DNA from 4 places in the Rhizobium sp. RCC_161_2 genome. Region 4 is predicted to be linked to each of the others. Evidence: riboswitches for the same ligand, from Rfam matches in the RefSeq annotation. Region 4 holds a riboswitch; each other region holds the start of a gene.
What was found. A riboswitch is a leader RNA that binds a small molecule or an ion and turns the genes downstream of it on or off. The one in region 4 is predicted to bind cobalamin.
Positions count from the first base shown of each region.

Region 1: another riboswitch for cobalamin. It lies ahead of nrdH (glutaredoxin-like protein NrdH); the one in region 4 lies ahead of AB6803_RS20560 (SRPBCC family protein).
Region 2: another riboswitch for cobalamin. It lies ahead of AB6803_RS04035 (ABC transporter substrate-binding protein); the one in region 4 lies ahead of AB6803_RS20560 (SRPBCC family protein).
Region 3: another riboswitch for cobalamin. It lies ahead of cobU (bifunctional adenosylcobinamide kinase/adenosylcobinamide-phosphate guanylyltransferase); the one in region 4 lies ahead of AB6803_RS20560 (SRPBCC family protein).

Region 1 is NZ_JBFUPL010000006.1:339,002-343,210, forward strand. Features, by position in the region: gene AB6803_RS18125 (carboxy terminal-processing peptidase) at 1-1,792, opposite strand, end outside; partial or broken gene AB6803_RS18130 (hypothetical protein) at 2,043-2,186, shown strand; cobalamin riboswitch at 2,229-2,456, shown strand; gene nrdH (glutaredoxin-like protein NrdH) at 2,707-2,928, shown strand; gene nrdI (class Ib ribonucleoside-diphosphate reductase assembly flavoprotein NrdI) at 2,943-3,356, shown strand; gene nrdE (class 1b ribonucleoside-diphosphate reductase subunit alpha) at 3,326-4,209, shown strand, end outside.
Region 2 is NZ_JBFUPL010000001.1:897,589-901,797, reverse strand. Features, by position in the region: gene AB6803_RS04040 (bifunctional sugar phosphate isomerase/epimerase/4-hydroxyphenylpyruvate dioxygenase family protein) at 1-909, shown strand, start outside; cobalamin riboswitch at 1,236-1,471, shown strand; gene AB6803_RS04035 (ABC transporter substrate-binding protein) at 1,655-2,686, shown strand; gene AB6803_RS04030 (FecCD family ABC transporter permease) at 2,683-3,711, shown strand; gene AB6803_RS04025 (ABC transporter ATP-binding protein) at 3,708-4,209, shown strand, end outside.
Region 3 is NZ_JBFUPL010000002.1:209,448-213,656, forward strand. Features, by position in the region: gene AB6803_RS05135 (chloride channel protein) at 1-1,226, opposite strand, end outside; cobalamin riboswitch at 1,405-1,808, shown strand; gene cobU (bifunctional adenosylcobinamide kinase/adenosylcobinamide-phosphate guanylyltransferase) at 1,949-2,473, shown strand; gene cobW (cobalamin biosynthesis protein CobW) at 2,479-3,528, shown strand; gene cobN (cobaltochelatase subunit CobN) at 3,538-4,209, shown strand, end outside.
Region 4 is NZ_JBFUPL010000008.1:89,556-93,764, forward strand. Features, by position in the region: gene AB6803_RS20555 (2Fe-2S iron-sulfur cluster-binding protein) at 1-1,018, opposite strand, end outside; gene AB6803_RS20560 (SRPBCC family protein) at 1,022-2,266, opposite strand; cobalamin riboswitch at 2,364-2,567, opposite strand; gene AB6803_RS20565 (ACT domain-containing protein) at 2,782-3,195, opposite strand; gene AB6803_RS20570 (DUF6656 family protein) at 3,300-3,911, shown strand; gene AB6803_RS20575 (L-threonylcarbamoyladenylate synthase) at 3,970-4,209, shown strand, end outside.

The sequences.
Region 1 (4,209 bases), on a different contig from region 4:
AGCGCTGGAAATCCGGATCGTTCTGCATGCGGGCATCGTGGCGGCTTTGCAGTTGCGGCAGCAATGCCTTTATATCGCCATCGGGCTTATAGTTGGCTGGCTTGACCTCAGTCCACGGCAGAGCATTGTCATAGCTCGCCTCGCCAAAGGTCTTAGGGTCCGAAAGGCCCGGCAGGCTGATGTCAGGCGTCACGCCGCGCAGCTGTGTCGTGCCGCCATTGACACGGAAAAACTGGGCAACCGTCAATTTCAGCTCGCCGAACTTCGGCTTGCTGTTGCGGGCCACCTGGTCGAGATTGACCACGGTCTGCACGGTGCCCTTACCAAAACTGGGTTCGCCGACAATCACCCCTCGACCATAGTCTTGTATCGCTGCGGCAAAAATCTCGGAGGCCGATGCCGAGCCGCGATTGATCAACACGCCAACCGGACCAGTCCAGGCAGGCACGGGAAGATCGTCGCTTTCCACGTCGACCTTGCCGTCCGCATCGCGTTGCTGAACCACCGGGCCTTTGCCAACGAACAGGCCGGTCAAATCGATCGCTTCGGACAGCGAACCACCGCCATTGTTGCGCAAGTCGATCAAAACGCCGTCGACCTTGTCTTGGTTGAGCTCAGTAAGAAGCTTGGCGACATCGCGGCTTGCGCTTCTGTAATCCTTGTCGCCTTTTCGACGCGCTTCGAAGTCCTCATAAAACGCCGGCAGAGTGATCACACCAATTTTGCGCGTGGCGTCGCCATCCTTTACCGACAGGATGGTCTTCTGGGCAGCCTGCTTTTCGAGGCTGATCTTATCGCGCACCAGGCTGATAAGGCGATGTTTGCCATCCGGCCCGGCATCCGCTGGCAAGATATCCAGGCGCACGACCGAACCCTTCGCGCCACGGATCATCTGCACGATTTCGTCAAGGCGCGTGCCGACCACTTCCTTTATCGCGCCGTTTTCGCCTTGACCGACACCGGTAATGCGGTCACCGACCGCAAGCTTACCGGACAATTGCGCCGGGCCGCCGGCCACGAGTTCACGGATCGTCGTGTAGTCGTCTCTTTCCTGCAAGACCGCGCCGATACCAACCAGCGACAGCTTCATGGAAATATCAAATTCAGCCGAAGCGCTGGCACCGAAATAGTCGGTATGCGGGTCAACCGACGTTGTGTAGGCGTCCATGAATGACTGGAACACATCGTCGCTTTTGTACTTGTAGGCACGATCGAGGGAGTTTTTGTAACGTTTGTCGAGCGTATCGCGAATGGCCGCGTCAGTCTTGCCCGCCAGTTTCAAGCGCAGCCAGTCGCTCTTGACGCGTTTGCGCCACAGCTCATTGCTTTCCGCATCGGATTTCGGCCAAGGCTCCTTGTCGCGAATCAGGGGATAGTCTTCCTGCACACTGAAGTCGAATTTCTGGCCGAGCAGGCTGCGCGCGTAGCTCATGCGATCGACGACGCGCTGCTCATAAACGTTGAAAACGGAAAACGGGATATTCAAGTCTTCCCGATTGATGGCGTCATCGATCTTGGTGCTACTGGCCATGAACGTGTCGATATCCGTCTGCAGGAAGATGGCACGGTCCGGATCCAGAGACTTGATAAACCGGTTCATGACCTTGACCGACAAGGCATCATCAAGCGGAACGGGCTTATAATGGAAACGCTCGAGAAATTGCGCGCTCAAATGAGCAGCTTGTGCCTGTTGCTCTAACGGCGTCAAAACTGGCGGCGAGCCGGCTTCCAGGGCGTATGCCGACGGCGCAATTGCCAGGAATATGCAGAGGAAACCGTATTGTATACGCATTGAACTTTGATCCGATTCTCAACGTTGAGTGTTTAATGTGTAATGTTGGTGGAACAATTATGGTTTTTTGGCAACTAGACTAATGCTCTTCCAGAAAGATTTCCGGAATGCCTCCGCCCGGCAATACGTCAATCTGATGAAGTTTCCTGACGATATCTCTGTCTCTTCGCCAAGTTTGAGCGTGCGCGGGTCTGGCAGTCAAGATATCAATAAATAAACATATGTTTATATGTGTTGACACCGCGAACTCAAATTCGCGCTCGAAGCCTATTGGTCCGGTAAGAGCGATAAAGCGACATTGCTTGATGACGTGAGGAAACTTCGGGCCGACAACTGGAAGCTCCGGCGTTCGGCCCATCTGGTCCCTCACCGGTTATTCCCCACCAATTTCTGATGGGTCCCTATCATAGTCGTTGACGAGAATTTAACCTCGTCTACTATATGTAGTGTTCGAGGTTCTTCCGATTCGCAAGGATTGGAGGCTAAGACGGGAATACGGTGCGTGACCGCCCATTATGGGCGCCGCAATGCCGGAGCTGCCCCCGCAACTGTAAGCGGCGAGCATCTATCCACTGAAAGCCACTGAAGCATGATGTTTCGGGAAGGCGAGGATGGATGCAACGACCCGCGAGCCAGGAGACCTGCCTCAAACAAAACGTCCACGGGCGGGGTGTCCGGAAGGTCGCGTTTATGTGCGGAATGAGCTCCGCATATGCCGCTGCCCCCGTATGTCCCGCATGAGCCAACTTCGGGGTGAAGTCCATGTCCAGTTTGTCAGTCAAGCGCAAGCGCGAGTAACCGGGCCTAGCCGCGCGTCGTCGAGGCGCGTCCATCCTCATTTCAGATTTTTCGCACGGGCATCGACGGATGCCTGATCGATCCCGCATGTCTTTCGAACTCATACGAGGAAAATTATGAGCATTACCGTCTATAGCAAGCCCGCTTGCGTCCAGTGCACGGCCACCACCCGCGCGCTCGATCGACAGGGGATCGAATATCAGGTCGTGGATGTCTCCACGGATACCGCCGCCTATGAACTTGTCCAGGGACTTGGTTACAGGCAGGTGCCTGTGGTCGTCGCCGGCGAACAACACTGGGTGGGATTCCGGCCCGACATGATCAGCGCGCTTGCCTGATGGGAGAACCATCGATGGGCCAGATCGTCTATTTCTCCAGCCGGTCCGAGAACACTCATCGTTTCGTTCAGAAGCTTGGTCTTCCAGCGTTGCGCATCTCCCAGAACGCAGTGGGCCTTCTTCATATCCGGGAGCCCTTCGTCCTCATTCTCCCGACCTATTCGGGCGATGGCGGCAAGGGAGCCGTTCCAAAACAGGTGATCCGTTTCCTCAACGAGATGGAAAACCGATCGAACATCCGGGGTGTGATCGCCGCGGGCAACAGCAACTTCGGAGCGACCTTCGGGATCGCCGGCGACATCATCTCCGCCAAATGCCATGTGCCGTATCTTTACAGGTTCGAGCTGATCGGCACGGAAGAGGACGTCGCCAATGTCAGAGATGGATTGGAACGATTTTGGACACGCTCACACTCGAACGCCCGGTGAAGGCCATCGAAACGCAGCTCGACTATCATGCGCTGAACGCGATGCTGAACCTTTACGACGAGGATGGCAAAATCCAGCTCGACAAGGACCGGCTGGCGGCGAAGCAGTATTTTCTCCAGCACGTCAACCAGAACACCGTCTTCTTTCATAACCTCAGGGAGAAGCTCGATTATCTCGTGACCGAGGGCTATTACGAGCGCGAGGTTCTCGACCAGTACTCCTTCAATTTCGTGCGCGATCTCTTCGATCACGCCTATGCGAAGAAGTTCAGGTTCCCGACATTTCTCGGGGCCTTTAAATATTACACCAGCTACACGCTGAAGACCTTCGACGGGAAGCGTTACCTCGAGCGCTACGAGGACCGCATCTGCATGGTGGCGCTGACCCTGGCGCAGGGCAATGAATCCCTGGCTAAGGACATGGTCGACGAAATCATTGCCGGCCGCTTCCAGCCAGCGACCCCGACCTTCCTCAACGCCGGCAAGAAGCAGCGCGGCGAACTGGTCTCCTGCTTCCTGATGCGCGTCGAGGACAATATGGAGTCCATCGGACGCTCGATCAACTCGGCGCTTCAGCTTTCCAAGCGTGGTGGCGGCGTCGCACTGTCACTCACCAACATCCGCGAAGCCGGCGCGCCGATCAAACATATCGAAAACCAGTCATCCGGCATCATTCCGGTGATGAAACTGCTGGAAGACAGCTTCTCCTACGCCAACCAGCTCGGTGCGCGGCAAGGGGCGGGCGCGGTCTATCTGAACGCGCATCACCCCGACATCATGCGGTTCCTCGACACCAAACGCGAGAATGCCGACGAGAAGATCAGGATCAAGACGCTGTCGCTCGGCGTTGTCGT
Region 2 (4,209 bases), on a different contig from region 4:
CTCTTTCAACAGGGTGATATCCGCATTCTCGTCAACACCGACGATGGGGGATTTGCCAATTCCTCCTTCGCCGTGCACGGCACTTTGGCCTATGCGGTGGCACTTGTTGTTGACGACGCGGAAGCAGCTTTGGCGCGCGCCAGGGCGCTCGATGCGGAACCGTTCAGCCAGCCAGTCGCAGAGGGCGAACTCGACGTACCGGCGATCCGTGGGGTTGGCGGTGGTCTCATCTATTTCCTCGACGACAAGACCGATCTCGGGCATTTTTCCGAGATCGACTTCATTCCTTTTGATGACAAAGCCGCAGTCCAGCCCGCTGGGCTACGCACCGTCGACCATATTGCCCAGACAGTCGCCTATGAGGAAATGCTGACCTGGTTGCTGTTCTATACGTCGATCTTTGAGACACGGAAGACGCCGATGGTCGATATCATCGATCCGGCCGGCGTGGTGCGCAGCCAGGTGGTGGAAAATGACGCGGGCACGCTGCGGATCACGCTGAACGGTGCGGAGAACCGCCGTACGCTGGCCGGTCACTTCATCGCGGAAAAGTTCGGCTCTGGTGTGCAGCACCTAGCCTTCCAGACCGACGACATCTTCAAGACGGCCGAAGTGCTGCGGAAGAACGGTTTTCAGCCCTTGCCCATCTCGCCTAATTACTACGATGACGTCGAAGCGCGCTTCGGTCTCGATCCGGAACTGACCGAGCGGCTGAAGGCGGAGAACATTCTCTATGACCGCGACGAACACGGTGAATTCTTTCAGCTCTATAGCGGCACCTTCGGTGAAGGCTTCTTCTTCGAGATCGTTCAGCGCAATGACTACCGGGGATATGGCGCTCCGAACGCCATCTTCCGCATCGCCGCACTCAAGAGGCATCTCCGGCCGGAGGGCCTTCCAAGGGAGTGAACTTAGTATCACTGCGCCGCAATCCCGGTTTCGCATGAAATCAAGCCCGAGATATCCGTAGCCGGATCATCATGTCTGCGCTGAACCGGCAGGCAGCGTCACCTATCGCGCTGCTTGGTCATGCAGGTCTCGGCTACTATTTCACAGCATTTCATAAAACGGATCGTGCAAACTGGACAGCTGTCAGAAAGTTTGATAGCGAACGTAATGTTATTACGTAACTATTAAAGTTTATCATGATATCCAGATCGATGACGGCGGGAGGCTTGGCCGCGAGGGCTATTTTCAAGTTGGCGTCCTCGCGGCTTGACGCAAGCGTCGTGCTTGGCATAACTGGACTTGACGGTTCCCCAACGATGACTCCGAGGGGATTAATAGGGAACACGGTGAGGACGACCCAAAAGGGACCAAGACCGTGGCTGCCCCCGCAACTGTAAGCGGATTGCCGTCCATCCTCGTGGTGCCGAAAGGCGCCATGCCACTGCGCCGATCAGGCGCGGGAAGGCAGATGGACGACTGATATCCGTAAGCCAGGAGACCTGCCGTCGAAGATTTATCCATTGTCACGGGCGGGGATGCCCGAAACAGGAGCAGGACATGACCATCCTTTACGCTTCGCAGCGCCTTGATACGCTGCCTTCCCCGAATTTTGACGATCATTCGACCGCTCGGAATGCCTGTTGGGCATTCTGACTTTCACCACCGCCCTTTTCGGGCGGCGTTCACATCACTTCGGGGAATTATGATGAAGACCATTTTCAAGCGGCCATTGCGCGCCGGCCTATTCGCGATGTCGTTGATCGTCGCCGGCTTGCCGGGGCAGGCGGGAGCTGCGGAAACCAGCTACCCTCTTAAGCTCCAGAACTGCGGCCGGCAGATCACCATCCAGAAGGCGCCGTCGCGCACGGTCTCTATCGGCCAGAGCACAACGGAAATCCTCTATAGCCTCGGTGTTGCCGACAAGGTGGTCGGCACCGCAGTCTGGGTCGGACCGGTTCTTAAGGGCTATGAGGGCGTCAACGCCAAGATCGAGCGCCTTGCCGACAACGATCCAAGCTTCGAAAGCGTCGTCGGAAAGAAGCCGGATATCGTGACTGTTCAGTTCCAGTGGCAGGTGGGACCGGAAGGCGTGGTCGCCAAGCCGGAACAGTTCGAGGAGCTGGGTATCCCGGTCTATACCTCGCCGTCCGATTGCGTCGGTAAGGAGAACTCCGGCTCCAGCGATGGCGTCCGCCATCAGGTCTTCACTATGGATCTCGTCTATCAGGAGATCCGCGATCTCGCGAAGATCTACAATGTGCAGGACAAAGGCGAGGAAGTGGTCGCTGATCTGAAGCGGCGCGAAGCGGCAGCCCGCGCCAAGGTTTCTTCCGCACAGGGCAAGCTTTCCGCCGTCTTCTGGTTCTCCAGCGCCAAGGATGCCGATCCCTATGTTGCCGGCCGCAATGGCGCGCCGGGCTACATCATGTCGGCGCTCGGCATCAAGAATATCATCGAGACCGATGATGAATGGCCGACGGTCGGCTGGGAGACGATTGCCAAGGCCAATCCAACCATGATCGTGGCGGCTGCGATGGAGCGTCGCCGCTATCCGCTGGACAGCGCGGAGGCCAAGCGCAAATTCCTGGAAAAGGACCCTGTCGCGAGCCTGATGCCCGCCGTCAAAAGTGGCCATGTCTTCGAGATGGATGCGCAGGCGATGAACCCGACAATCCGTACGATCGAAGGCATAGAGGCGCTTGCTGATGCCATCGCAGCGGCCGGCCTGACACAGTGAGCCGCGCTCTTTCATCGATCGGGCGAACGGGTACAATCGCCTTGGCGCTCGCCATTCTTGTTGCCGCGCTCTGGCTGGGTGCGGCGATCGGCGAGACCTCGATCCCGTTTGAGACCGTCGCCAAGACCGTGGCCAATCGGCTTTGGGGCGCCGGTTACCCGCTCGAGCCGATCGACGAGGGCATCGTCTGGAGCTATCGGCTGAGCCGCGCAGTCGTTGGAGCCTCTTGCGGGGCGGCACTTGCCCTGTCCGGTGTTGTGCTGCAGTCGCTGCTGCGCAACCCGCTGGCCGACCCCTACATTCTCGGCATTTCCGCCGGCGCCTCCACCGGCGCCGTCGGTGTCGCGATCCTCGGTCTGGGTGCGGGCGCCCTGACGATGCCGATGGGAGCTTTCCTCGGTGCGCTCGTCGCCTTCGCTCTCGTCGCGTTGCTGGCCGTCAGGGCGGGGCGTGGGACGGCCGCGATCATTCTGGCCGGGGTCGTGGGCTCGCAGCTCTTCAACGCGCTCACCTCCTTCATCGTCACCAAGGCGGCGACAGCCGAGCAAGCGCGCGGCATCATGTTCTGGCTGCTCGGCAATCTCTCCGGTGTGCGCTGGCCGGATGCCTGGCTGGCAATTCCCGCTGCGCTGTTGGGGCTCGTCATCTGCCTCTGGCATGCCCGGTCGCTGGATGCGTTTACCTTCGGCTTGGAATCGGCCGCCTCGCTCGGCATTTCGGTGCGACGCACCTATCTCGTGCTCGTCGGCACATCCGCGATGATGACCGCCGTCATGGTGTCGATCGTCGGCTCCATCGGCTTCGTCGGGCTGGTCATCCCGCACGCGGCGCGAATGCTGGTGGGTGTCCGCCATGGTGTGCTTCTGCCGGCAGCAGCCCTGATCGGCGCCATCTTCATGATCGCGGCCGACATCCTGTCGCGCACGCTGATCCACGGCCAGGTTCTGCCGATCGGCGTGATCACCGCGCTTGTCGGCGCGCCCGCCTTCGCCTTGATCTTGAGCCAGAAGAGGGCGCGCGCATGACCCTGTCCGCAAGGAATGTTTCGTGGAATGCCGGTGGGCAAGCTATCGTTCGGGACATATCGCTGGACGTCCGCACCGGCGAATTTCTTGGGATCATCGGGCCGAATGGCTCCGGCAAGACGAGCCTGATGATGATGCTCTCCGGCATCCGCAAGCCGAAGACCGGGGAGATTTTTGTGGACGGCACGCCGATCCGTGCTCTCGGACGGCGCGAACTCTCCCGGCGTCTGGCCCTGGTGGAGCAACAGGCAGACACTGGCGAGCGGATTACGGCCAGACAGGCCGTTGAACTCGGCCGTACGCCCTATCTTGGGGCGTTATCGCCCTGGTCGGCGACGGATGATGCGATCGTCGAGGCCGCCCTCGCCAATGTCGATATGCTCCATCTTTCTGGCCGGCTGTGGAGCACGCTTTCGGGTGGAGAACGCCAACGGCTGCACATTGGCCGCGCACTTGCGCAGCAGCCAAAGATCCTGCTCCTCGACGAGCCGACAAACC
Region 3 (4,209 bases), on a different contig from region 4:
GTGATTTCCAGCGCCAGGAAGGTCATGGTCAGCGGGCCGCCGATGATGGCGACCGCAAGCGAACTCATGCCGACGACGGCGTAGATGACCGGCGTCAGCGTGGTATGGTCGAAATAGGGCGCGCAATAGGCGAAGATCTTGCCGAGCAGCGCGCCCATGAACAGCGAGGCGAAGAACAGGCCGCCCCTGAAGCCGGAGCCGATCGAAACTGCCGAGGCAAGCGACTTCAGCAAAAGGAGGCTGGCAAGTCCCCATAGGGTGACTTCGCTGCCAAGGTTCAGATGCAGCGCGCCGTGGCCGGCGGAGAGAACCTGCGGCGAGATCAGCGCCAGAAGGCCGACGACCAAACCGCCGAGCGCCGGGCGGAAGGGCGGCGCGATCGAACTCTTGCGCGCCAGCTCCTCGACGAAAGCGACGCCCTGCATGATCAGGATGCCGACACCGGCGCAGAAACCGCCAAGCAGGATGGCCGGGATATAGTCGGCGGGGACCACGGCGCCGAACCGGCCGACATCGATGGCGAAATCATCGCCGGCAAGCATGCGGGCGATGAAGGTCGAGATCAGTGCCGAGACGACGACCGGGGTCAGTGTCAGGATGGAGTAGGTGCCGATGATCAGCTCGAAGGCGTAGAAGGCGCCGGTGAGCGGCGCATTGAAGGCGGCGGCGATGGCGCCGGCCGCACCGCAGCCAACCAGCATTCGAAGATCGGCGCGGCGGAACTGCATCTTGTAGCCGAATTTCGAGGCGATACCGGCCGCCAGCTGGGTATAGCCGGCCTCCAGTCCGACGGAGGCGCCGAAGCCATTGGAGATCAGGTTCTGCACGGCGACAAGGATGCTGTCGGTGAGCGACAGGCGGCCGCCGTGAAGCGCATTGGCTTCGATCGGGTCGATCATCGGCTTTTTGCGGGTGCGTGACATAATGAAGATCATCAGGCCGAGCAGGATGCCGCCGGCGATCGGGGCGATCAGCAGCAGCGACTTGTCGGTAATCTGCATGGCTGCCGAGCTCAGCCGGTCGTCGTCGGGGATGCCGTAGACGAGGCTGTGCAGCTTACGCGATATCAGGCTCATCGCCGTGACGGCGCAGCCGGAGGTGACGCCGACGAAAGCGCCGGCAATGACGAGCCCGAGCTCGCCACGGCGAAACAGCGCCCTCAGCCGGCTAGCGCTGAAAAAGGCGGAGAGAACACCAAGACGGCGTGGTTGAAATTTCTGCAACATGGGGAACTGACGATAGTTTCGTGCTCAGATGTATATACCTGGCTTCCATAAACTCCTAACATCAAAGAAATACGGCAAAAAGACTGCGTGACCAGAGGTTCCCGGGCTATTTTCGCTGTTGGAACAGCCGATGTCGCATCCGCCGCCTTGATTGACTTGCCAGGGCTGAAAGCCTAATCATTGCGGCATAACGAATGGTTCCCGAGCGGCGATCTGTCGCATGGGATGAAAAGGGAATGTGAAGGGGCGGACCCAACTCGGGCGTTCTCATCACAGCCGACCCCGCGACTGTAGAGCGGTCAGGGTTTTCCATCCGGTTTCGAGGGCATTTCGCTGACAGTCCGCAATGGTGTGGGCGAGTGGAAGCAGCTTCAGAGCCGGAAAAGCCACTGGCGTGGCATCATGATCAACCAGGGCTGGACGCCTCTAATATCTACGAATCGTCCGCTTTTTCATGATGACCTGCCGGGAAGGCGAGGAAGATCCGCTGGTGCATGAGCGGGGGCGACCGGTTTCGGTTCGCCTCCGCTTGCTGCGCCTTACCCGCGAGCCAGGAGACCTGCCATGCGTATCGGGCGCAAAGCCCATCCTGGGACGCATGTCTCGCTGCCAGCACGGAGGTTGTCATGGCGCCAAACGAGTTTTTCGCGCGCAAGCGCCCGCTTTTCGGTTTCAGCCGCACTGTGCTCACCCTCGTGCTCGTGTGGGAGCGGCAATAGCTCATGCCATCCTCACCATCCCGTGCGGTTTTCGTTCTCGGCGGCGCGCGCTCCGGCAAATCCCGATTCGCCGAATCCCTGATCTCCGATAGCGGTCTTGACCGTCATTATGTGGCAACCGGGCAGGCCTGGGACGAGGAGATGCGCGATCGTATCGCACAGCATCGGAACGATCGCGGCGATCTCTGGACGACGCATGAGGAGCCGCTCGATTTGACCGCCCGGCTGGCGTCGATCGACGGTGGTGGCCGCGCCGTTCTCGTCGATTGCCTGACGCTCTGGGTCACCAACCTGATGATGGCCGAGCGTAACATCGCGGCGGAATTTTCCGCTCTCACCGAATTTCTGCCGAAGGCCGGGTCGCGGCTCGTCCTCGTTTCCAACGAGGTCGGGCTCGGCATCGTGCCGGAAAACCGCATGGCGCGTGAGTTTCGCGACCATGCCGGCCGGCTGCACCAGATGATCGCGGCGGCAAGCGCCGAAGTCTATTTTATCGCGGCGGGACTGCCGCTGAAAATGAAGGGTTGATCCGCATGAGCCAAGAAAAGATTCCCGCCACCGTCATCACCGGCTTCCTTGGCGCCGGCAAGACGACGATGATCCGCAATCTGTTGCAGAACGCCGGCGGCAAGAAGATCGCCCTGATCATCAACGAATTCGGTGATCTCGGTGTCGATGGCGATGTGCTGAAAGGCTGCGGCGCAGAGAATTGCACCGAGGACGATATCATCGAGCTGACCAATGGCTGCATCTGCTGCACCGTCGCCGACGATTTCATCCCGACCATGACCAAGCTTCTGGAGCGGGACGTGCGCCCGGATCATATCGTCATCGAGACATCAGGCCTGGCGCTGCCGCAGCCGCTGGTCGCCGCCTTCAACTGGCCGGATATCCGCACCCAGGTCACCGTCGATGGCGTCATCACCGTGGTCGATAGCGCCGCTGTTGCCGCCGGTCGTTTCGCCGATGATCATGACGCCGTCGAGGCCCGTCGCGTCGAGGACGATTCGCTCGATCACGAAAGCCCGATTGAGGAACTGTTCGAGGATCAGCTCACCTGCGCCGACCTGATCGTTCTCAACAAGACCGATCTGATCGACGTCGCCGGCCTGGGCCGCGTCCGCGCCGAAGTCGCATCCCGCACCGTTCGCAAGCCAACGATCATCGAAGCGAAGAACGGGGACGTTCCGGCCGCCATCCTGCTCGGCCTCGGCATCGGCACGGAAGCCGACATCGCCAACCGCAAATCGCATCATGAGCTGGAGCATGAGGACGGCGCACCGCATGACCATGACGAATTCGACAGCTTCGTCGTCGAGCTCGGGCCGATCGCCGATCCCACCTTGTTCATCGAAAAGCTGAAGGGCGTGATTTCCGAACACGATGTCCTGCGCCTCAAGGGCTTTGTCGACGTTCCCGGCAAGCCGATGCGCCTGCAGATCCAGGCCGTCGGCAGCCGCATCGACCATTATTTCGACCGCGCATGGACGCCGGGCGAAGCGCGCGCGACGCGGCTGGTGGTGATCGGGCTGCATGGGATGGACGAAGGGATCGTGCGCAAGTCGATCGAGGCTTTGGTCTAAGGCAGAGCCATGCATCTCCTCCTAGCGCAAAAGGGTACGATCAGCGACGGCGAGGAGGCGATCGATCTCGGTCAGTCGCCGGGCAATATCCTGTTCCTGTCGGCGGCCGATACTGAGCTTGCGGCCATCGCCGCCGCCCATGGACAGGGAGAGGCGGGCTATTCGCTGCGACTTGCCAGCCTGATGAGCCTCAAGCATCCGATGTCGGTCGACACCTACATCGAGCGGACGGCGCGGCATGCGAAGCTGATTATCGTTCGCGCGCTTGGCGGAGCCAGCTATTTCCACTATGCGCTCGAGGCGCTGCATGCCTGTGCTGCACGCAGTGGCGCTCTTATTGCGGTGCTGCCAGGGGATTCGAAGTCCGATCCGGGGCTGATGCCGTTTTCCAACATCGCCCTCGACGATCTCAATGCGCTGTGGTCCTACCTGATCGAAGGCGGGGATGCGAATTCGCGGGCGTTTCTTGGCTATGCCGAGGCGATGTTGTCAGGGGCGGAGAAGCCGGCAACGGCATCACCTCTGATGAAGGCCGGGATCTGGTGGCCGGGCAGGGGTGTGATTGGGGTTGAGGAGTGGAAAGCGGTTTCTGCGTTGCGTGGAGATACCCCCTCATCCGCCCTTTGGGCACCTTCTCCCCAAGGGGAGAAGGGGAAAGCCGAGGGTGTGGTGATTTTACCC
Region 4 (4,209 bases):
CGTCGAGAATACCACCATTGTGGCTCATCTCGACCTCACCCGAGAGCTTCATCACCCGGCATGTGCCGCAGAGGCCCGATTCGCAGGCAGCACCGATGCGCACACCGGCGCCGCGCGCGGCCTGCAGGATCGTCTGGCCAGGAGCACAGGGAACATCCTTGCCGGCCATGGTGAAGCTGATCGAGGTCGCCGCTTCCGTCGAGGCGTCATCGCTGACTTCTGCCAGCGGCGTTGCTGCCTGCGCCGGCTGGAAGCTTTCCTGATGATAGCGTGTCATGTCGAAGCCGTGAGCTACCAGCATGGAACGGACGGCATCCATGAAGACTTCCGGACCGCAGCAGAAGATCGTGCGGTCCATGAAATCGGGCGCCAGCAGCCCGATCTTCGCCTTGTCGATCCGGCCTTTCAGCCCCGACCAGAGATCGGTGCGGCCGCAGCCCTCGACGATGAAGCCGAGATCGAGGTTCGGCATGAAACGGGCCAGATATTCCAGCTCCGAGCGGAAGATGATGTCGGCGGGGCTGCGCGAGCAATTGATGAAGGTGATATCGGATAGCGGCGCGGTGTCGGCCATGTAGCGCGTCATCGCCATCATCGGTGTAACGCCGGAGCCGGCGGAGACGAAGAGATATTTCTCGCCGGGATGACGGATATGGCTGAAGTCGCCGAGCGGACCGAAAGCCTTGACGCGCATGCCGGGCTTCAGGTTCTCGAACATCCAGCGCGTGCCGATGCTGTCCTTCTGCGCCTTGACCGTAATGGCGACCGAGAGAGGCCGCGACGGGGTCGAGGACAGCGTGTAGGTCCGCATGACCGGCTCCGCAGCCGCCGGCAGCTCCAGGGTGACGAACTGGCCCGGCAGATAGCGGAACCAGTTATCCTTGTCGGAGCGGAAGGTGAAGGTCATCACATCGGGTGCTTCCGGCGTTGCCGAGAGGCATTCGAGCAGATGCTGCCTGTCGCTCCAGGGCTTCATCTGGTCCAGGTGCTGATGGCGGAGGGAGACGGTCATGTTCATGGCTCAGGCAACCGCCGACAGCTTGGCCTGATCGCCCTGCAGCCGGTTGATCATGAAATTGGTGTACCATTCGACGAACTGCATGACGCCGCCCTCATGGATTTCCGAATAGGGACCGGGCTCATAGGCCGGCGAGCGGATGCCGAAGGCATTTTCCTCGACGATACGACGGTCCTGGTCGTTGGTTTCCGTCCAGACGTGGGTCAGTTCCTCGAGGTCGTAATCGACGCCTTCGACGGCATCCTTGTGCACCAGCCACTTGGTGGTGACGGCGGTTTCCTCGGCACTGATCGGCAGCACGCGGAAGGAAATGGCATGGTCGCCGAGAAGATGGTTCCATGTCGTCGGGTAGTGGAACAACAGCATCGTGCCGATGTTGTTGATCGTCACGTCGGAGGACAGCGGCCGCTTGACGGCATTCTGGCCGGACATTGTGTAGCTTTCGGCGCCTTCGATCAGCGGCATGCGGGCAGCGCGGAACTGACCGTCCGGCGAGATCTTGAACTCGCTCGGCAAGCCTGCGGCTTCGCAGCGACCCCAGTGCTCGAGGATGACAGGATCGCTCATCGCGCCCTGCACGCCGGTGACGGTCGGCGCTTCCGGGAAGGTGCGGCAAAGTTCGGGATGATTGGCTGCGCAGTGATAGCACTCGCGGTTGTTTTCCCAGACGAGCTTCCAGTTGCCCTTTTCGATGATGGTGCTCTGGAAGGCGATCTTGGCCTCGCTCATGCGATGCGGCGCCATGTAAGGCTCGATCGTGGCGCGGACGGGGGCGAAGTCCGGGGCATTCTGCGCGAGGCAGATGAAGATATAGCCGCCGACGCTTTCGCAATGAACCGGCTTCAGCGAGAACTGGCTCTTGTCGAAATCCTCCGCCATCTGACGGGCAAAGAGCAGCGAGCCGTCAAGCTCATAGGTCCACTGGTGATAGGGGCAGACGAGCTTTGCCGAAGAACCGCGCTCGGAGGAACAAACACGCGAGCCGCGATGGCGACAGCTATTGTGGAAGGCGCGGATCACCTGATCGCGGCCGCGAACGATAACGACGGGATAATCGCCGATCTGGACGGTGAAATAGTTGCCAGCACGCGGCACTTCGCAATCATGGCCGATGAACAGCCAGTCGCGATAATAGATCGTCTCCATATCGAGCTTGAAATAATCCGGGTCGGTGTAGAAGGGCTGCTCCAGGCTGAAGCCCTCGCGGCGGTTCTTCAATTGCCGCAAAACATTGCTGCTGATGTCCATTTGCCTATCCTTGCGCAGTAGCGGTCAGCAGGCAGAGGACATGCACGATCGGCCGTAACCGACCGCAACGCAATGTCCCGACCGCCCGCCGCGGTCAGTAAATCAATCTCCCCAAGGCTGGTTTCCGGGCTCTGGAGCGGTCCCCTAAAGGACCCCATGGCACCTTCCCAGGCTATCTCAGCCCAGTGGCTTTATCCGCCATGCCTTACTCCACCACCGTTGCGGGGGCAGCGCCGGATTTTGACCGGCTTCCCAATTCTCCGCCTCCCTAGCAGGCGGCACCTTGAGATTGAGGTCATCATAATCCTCGCCCCGCCCGCCGCTCTGCTGCAATGCGACATCGGCTTCGAAATTGACGACAGACCAAAGAAGACTTTTGGAAAGTTTGTGCAGTCGAAATATCGAAAGACAATTCAAATCGTTATGCTCCCGCCAAGAGTATCGTTTCCCACGCCCGCTACTCTACGCCGATGGCGCTTTGTCTTAATTGCGACAGAGCCATGAGCGGGCGGGCTTCAAGGCGGATATTGCGCCGCAGAGAGAGCCCGTAGTGCCGCCATTGCCCGCCCGGCATCGGCCGCTGGCACGAAGATATGATCATGGTAATAGCCGGCGACGACATTGGCGCTGATCTCCTCGTTTCCCAGCGCCGTCGCAAAGGCGGCCGTGAGACCCACAGCCTCCAGCGAGGAGTGGATTTCGAGGGTAATCATCCGCATCGCCGGCTCGGTAGGGAGCCCTGCTTGCCGGGCCGCCTCGACCGGCAGGATCAGCGTCACGCCTTCCTTTTCCTGAAACAGTCCAACCGGATTCATATGGACATAATCCGCCAGCGACGAGACCGGCACGCTGCAATAGACGAATTCGCCCTCGACGAGATCAGGCTTCATGCCGGCAAGCAGCAGCTTCAGATCGGTAATGCCGGGCATGGTTCTCTCCCTCTTCAGCAATCCCCTTGCAAAAGCATGCGCTTCAGCCCGGCTCAAGCTAGGCGATCTATCATTCAGCATCCAGACCTCCATGGCGAGCCGGCATGGCAAAGCTCAGATATTTCGATGCCAAGAAAACCGCCGACCCGGAGCCGACGCTGCCGGTGCCCGGATATACGGAATTCCTGCGCACCGGCCGCATCAATCGCGACAAGACGCATTGGCTCGCCGAGGAGCGACGTTACCTCACATTCGAGGAAGTAGCCGAACGCACGGCAATCAAGCTCAGAAACGCCGGCGAGACGACCCATGGCCGGCTCAACAGTTTTCACCAGTCGATCCGCTTTCCGAAACTGATCTTCCATCACACGCTCAGGGACACGCCACATCTCGGCTATTGCCATGTCACCGCGGCGCGGACGCAATTCGCGCAATATGAGGAGGTGAGCTGGGCCTTCTACATCGCCAATTTCTTTGCCCGCCTCGGCCAGAATGACGCCTTCTTCGAAGACATCAGCCTGAAATATTCGCGGATGTATTTCGCCGTCGCCATAAGGCCGGATGAGGACGCTTCGAAGAAGAAGCTGACGATCAATCGCGAGGTGCGCGGCAACGGCGTGCTTTTCCACACTCATGATCCGCAGATCGCCATCCGCAATGTGCTGTTGCTCGGCGCGCGCAACGAACAGCTTCGCGACATTATTCGCCAGCTTTGATCATTGATCCCTAAACTCGAAAAGCATAAGAACGGCCTGAACGGCAACCGGTCAGGCCATGGCGCGACATATAGACATTCTCCAGCACCCCGAGGCGGCAATAGCGGCGGCAACGGCAACTCTCGCCGAAGGTCTGCCGATCGGGCTGCCGACCGAGACGGTCTACGGGCTTGCCGCCGACGCCACCAATCCCGCCGCCATCACCCGTATCTACGAGACCAAGGGTCGGCCGCGCTTCAATCCGCTGATCTGCCACATGAGCGACCTCGCCATGGCCGAGCGCTATGCGATCTTTGAC